2 regions of the Allobosea sp. LjRoot90 genome follow, and region 1 is predicted to be linked to the other one. Evidence: predicted binding sites of a transcription regulator. Region 1 holds the regulator's gene; the other holds the start of a gene.
What was found. The regulator PhoB, encoded in region 1, activates phosphate uptake and scavenging genes when phosphate is short. The targets are predictions, from matches to a motif close to TGTCATNNANCTGTCAT.
Positions count from the first base shown of each region.

Region 2: a site for PhoB is predicted at 986-1,002, ahead of ACSQ3M_RS05490 (glycerophosphodiester phosphodiesterase). Genes of this name have one in related genera too.

Region 1 covers NZ_CAXUTF020000006.1:162,622-164,816, reverse strand. The annotation lists gene phoU (phosphate signaling complex protein PhoU) at 1-628, shown strand, start outside; gene phoB (phosphate regulon transcriptional regulator PhoB) at 657-1,355, shown strand; gene ACSQ3M_RS21440 (YnfA family protein) at 1,364-1,684, opposite strand; gene ACSQ3M_RS21435 (NUDIX hydrolase) at 1,684-2,124, opposite strand.
Region 2 covers NZ_CAXUTF020000001.1:1,167,823-1,170,017, reverse strand. The annotation lists gene ACSQ3M_RS05490 (glycerophosphodiester phosphodiesterase) at 1-935, opposite strand, end outside; gene ACSQ3M_RS05485 (hypothetical protein) at 1,109-1,246, opposite strand; gene ACSQ3M_RS05480 (RsmB/NOP family class I SAM-dependent RNA methyltransferase) at 1,402-2,195, shown strand, end outside.

The DNA.
Region 1 (2,195 bases):
CGACTCGACCGTGGCGCTGGTGCGCCGCGACACCGCGCTCGCCCAGAAGATCATCAGCGCCGACCAGCGCCTCGACAATCTCCAGCGCGATGTCGAGGAGAAGGCGGTGCTGACCATCGCCCGGCGCCAGCCGCTCGCCAACGACCTGCGCGAGCTGATCTCGGCGATCCGCATCGCCGCCGATATCGAGCGCGTCGGCGACCTCGCCAAGAACATCGCCAAGCGCGCCGTCGCCATCTCCGGCCAGTTCTCGCCGCCGCATCGGGCCGTCGTCGGTCTCGAGCATATGAGCCGCCTGGTCCAGGCCCAGCTCAAGGACGTGCTCGACGCCTATGCCGCCAGCAACGAGCAGAAGGCGATGGAGGTCTGGCGCCGCGACGACGAGATCGACGCGCTCTACACCTCGCTGTTCCGCGAACTCCTGACCTACATGATGGAGGACCCGCGCAACATCACCTTCTGCACGCACCTTCTGTTCTGTGCCAAGAATGTCGAGCGCATCGGCGACCACACCACCAACATCGCCGAGACCATCCATTATCTCGTCACCGGCCAGTCCATAGACGAGACCCGGCCGAAGCTCGACACCACCAACATCCTCGTCGACTTGCCAACGGCCAATGGCTGAACCGGCCCAGGATTGAACGGACGCTGACATGCCCGCACGCATCCTGATCGTCGAGGACGAGGAGCCGCTGACCCTGCTCCTGCGCTATAATCTCGAGGCCGAAGGCTTCGAGGTCGACAGCGTGGCGCGCGGCGACGATGCCGAGCTCCATCTGCGCGATCACACGCCGGACCTCGTCCTGCTCGACTGGATGCTGCCCGGCCTCTCCGGCATCGAGCTCTGCCGGCGCCTGCGCACGCGGCGCGATACCGAGCGCGTGCCGATCATCATGCTGACGGCGCGCGGCGAGGAGACTGAGCGCGTGCGCGGCCTCGCCACCGGCGCCGACGATTATGTCGTCAAGCCGTTCTCGTTGCCCGAGCTGATCGCCCGCATCCAGGCGCTGCTGCGCCGGGCCAAGCCCGGCCATGTCGCCGGCCTGCTCGCGGCCGGTGATCTCGAGCTCGACCGCACGACGCGGCGCGTCCGCAGGGCCGGCGCCGAGCTGCATCTCGGGCCGACCGAATTCCGCCTGCTCGAATTCCTGATGCAGGCGCCCGGCCGCGTCTATTCGCGCGCGCAACTGCTCGACGCGGTCTGGGGCCGCGACGTCTATATCGACGAGCGCACCGTCGACGTCCATGTCGGGCGCCTGCGCAAGGCGATCACCCCGGCCAATGCCAAGGATCCGCTGCGTACCGTGCGCGGCGCCGGCTACGCCTTCGACGAGACCTTTGCGCGCGCCTGACGCTTCCGTCAGCGCGGCGCTGCGACGATGACCGCTGCACCGGCGAGGCAGAGCGCCGCGCCGGCTAGATCGTAGCGATCCGGTGCGACCTTCTCGATGAGCGCCATCCAGGCCAGCGACGCGACGATATAAACACCGCCATAAGCGGCGAAGGCGCGCCCGGCCGCAGGGCTGTCGACCAGCGTCAGCAGCCAGGCGAAGGTTGCGAGCGCGACCAGACCCGGCAGCAGCCACCAAACTGGCTTGTCCAGTTTCAGCCAGGCCCAGAAGGCGAAGCAGCCGGCGATCTCGGCCAGCGCCGCTCCCGCATAGATCGCGAGCGTAGCCATTACGTGCCCGGCCCGAAGGCTGCGGCCAGCCGAGCGAAGGCTGGGCGATAGGCCTCAGACGCCAGCGGCGTCAGCAATTGGGCCTCGCCGAAAGTGAACCAGCCGATCTCGCTATGTTCGTCATTGCTGATCGCGGGTTCGCCGCCGGTCCATTCGGTCACAGTGAACAGATGCCACAGCGCGGGGGTGACGCCGTCCGTCTCCGTCGTCTCGATGGTCTCGAAATGGCGAAAGCTTGTCGGCGTGATGTCGATCTCCTCCTGAAGCTCGCGGACAAGCGCCGTCTCCGCCGCCTCGCCGGGCTCGAGGTGACCACCAATCGTATCCCAGCAGGATGGGCGGTTCCGGCGATGCGGCGACCTCAGCCCCAGCAGGAGCCGCCCCTCCCTGATCGGCAGGGCGCAGGCGTATTCGATCGGGCTAGGTCCGGGGATGTTCATGGATGCCTCGTGCATCGAACCTGGCCGTCGACGAAAAAAGCCGGCCCAGGGGCCGGCTTCTGTAACCGTTT
Region 2 (2,195 bases), on a different contig from region 1:
GTCCCGTCGCCGTTGAGATCGCGCGGCTTGCCGTCGTCGCCGAGCACCTGCTTGGCCGGCATCAGATAGGGCTTCCAGGGACCGACGCCGTCGGCATAGGTCTTGATCTCCTTCAGGCCCTCGGCGGTGACGAGGTCCTTGAAGGTGCGTTTGTCGCCGGTGACGGCGAAGTCGTAGGGCTTGTCGAACGGAGCGGCGAGCACGATGCCGCCGTCCTTGTCGACATCGTCCGCATCGACCAACTGGATCAGGCGCAGCTGCGTCTTGCCGCGCAGATATTTGAGGTTGGCGGTCTCGAAGCTCTGGATGAACACCGGCGAGGTCTTCTCGGTCCAGCCAGCCGCCTTGAGCTGATCGAGCAGCTTGTCCTCGATCGCAAGGCCGGTAGCCGAGTGATAGGTCGAGTGCTTGATTTCCGGATAGATGCCGATCGTGCGGCCGGTCCGGGTGCTCTCGGCCTTGGCGAGGTCGATGACCTGCTGCAGCGTCGGGATCTCGTACTTGCCGTTATGCGATTGGTCGCGGTCGGCAAAGGCCTGCTTGGCCCGCAACGTCTTGATCTCGGCGAGGGTGAAGTCGGAGGCGAACCAGTCGGTGGTGTCGACGCCGTCGATCTTGCGGGTCGTCTTGCGCGCGGCGAATTCCGGCCGGGTCGAGACGTCGGTGGTGCCCGACAGCATCGGCTCGTGACGAACCACGAGGTGGCCGTCCTTGGTCGAGACCAGATCGGGCTCGATGAAATCGACGCCATGCTCGATCGCGAGCTTGTAGGCTTCGAGCGTATGTTCCGGCAGATAGCCGCTGGCGCCGCGATGGCCGACGATCAGGGCCGGCTTGCCGTCCAGCGTCGACGCCGGGCTCTGCGCCAGGGCCGGCGCGGCCAGCGCGAGGACAAAGGTCGCCAGCATCGTGGCCGGCTGCAACAGGGGCTTCATCTCGTCCGATCCTCGTGTCCCGTGGAAGGTCGCGAAACTGCTCGGTCGATATGACAGGCCGGTGAAGGCCCGCTTGCTCCTTCGCGATGCCGGGAAACCGGCACCGCGAAGGTGTCTCTTAGGCATTCCAGGCGCTCACTTGCCAGTGGCGGCGAGCGCGGGAGGCAGGAGGCTCAGCGGCGGCCTTCGAGCGTGGTCTTGGCGTCGAGGCGCTTGGACGGCGGCGGCGTGGTGTCGACCGGCTGGGTGGCGCAGGCGGCCAGCGACAGGCAGAACAGGCCGGCGAGCGCGAGACGGGCGAAGGTGGTCATTGCAGGATCCCTAGGCGGTTGCGTTACGGAAGGAGTTGTATCGTCTTGCGCCCTGTGGGACGAGGGCGTCAAGGGTCCTTTCGCGCTTCGGAATCGTTCCAGATCGCGTCTGGGACAAGTGCCAAGACCAAGAGCAATCACAGGAACTGCCGGACATGACTCCTGCTGCCCGTATCAGCGCCGCCATCGAGGTTCTGGCGGACCTGATCGAGCGTCGGCGCCCGGCCGCCGATGCGCTGAAGGATTGGGGCCTGTCGCGTCGTTTCGCCGGCTCCAAGGACCGCGCCGCGGTTGCCTCGCTGGTCTATGACGCGTTGCGCCGCCGGGCCTCTTCCGCCCATGCGCTCGGTGAGGAAACGCCGCGGGCGCTCGTGCTTGGCATGTTGGTCAGCCAGCGCGGCATGGCGGTCGAAGAGATTTCGGAGCTCTTCAACGGGCAGAATCATGCCCCTGCGCCGCTGACCGAGTTCGAAGTCGCGGGGCTCGTTGCCTTCGATCTCAATGCGGCGCCCGGCTGGGTGCGCGCCGATGTACCGGACTGGCTCTGGCCCTCTTTCATGACCGGTTTCGGGGATGACGCGGTCGCGGAAGGGCAGGCACTGGCGGGCAGGGCGCCGGCCGATATCCGCACCAATCGACTGAAGACGGATCGCGACAGGCTGCGCGCAGCGCTCAGCCATCTTCAGCCGGAGCCGGGCGCCTGGTCTCCCGATGCCCTGCGCTTCCTGCACGGCCCCGACGGGCGCGGGCCATCGCTGCAGAGCGAGCCGAGTTTCTTCGATGGCGAATTCGAGATCCAGGATGAGGGCTCGCAGCTCGTGACCCTGCTCGCCGGCGCGCAGCCCGGCATGACAGTCGTCGACCTTTGCGCCGGCGCCGGCGGCAAGACGCTGGCGCTGGCCGCGATCCTGAACGGCAAGGGGCGCATCTTTGCCACCGACCTCGACAG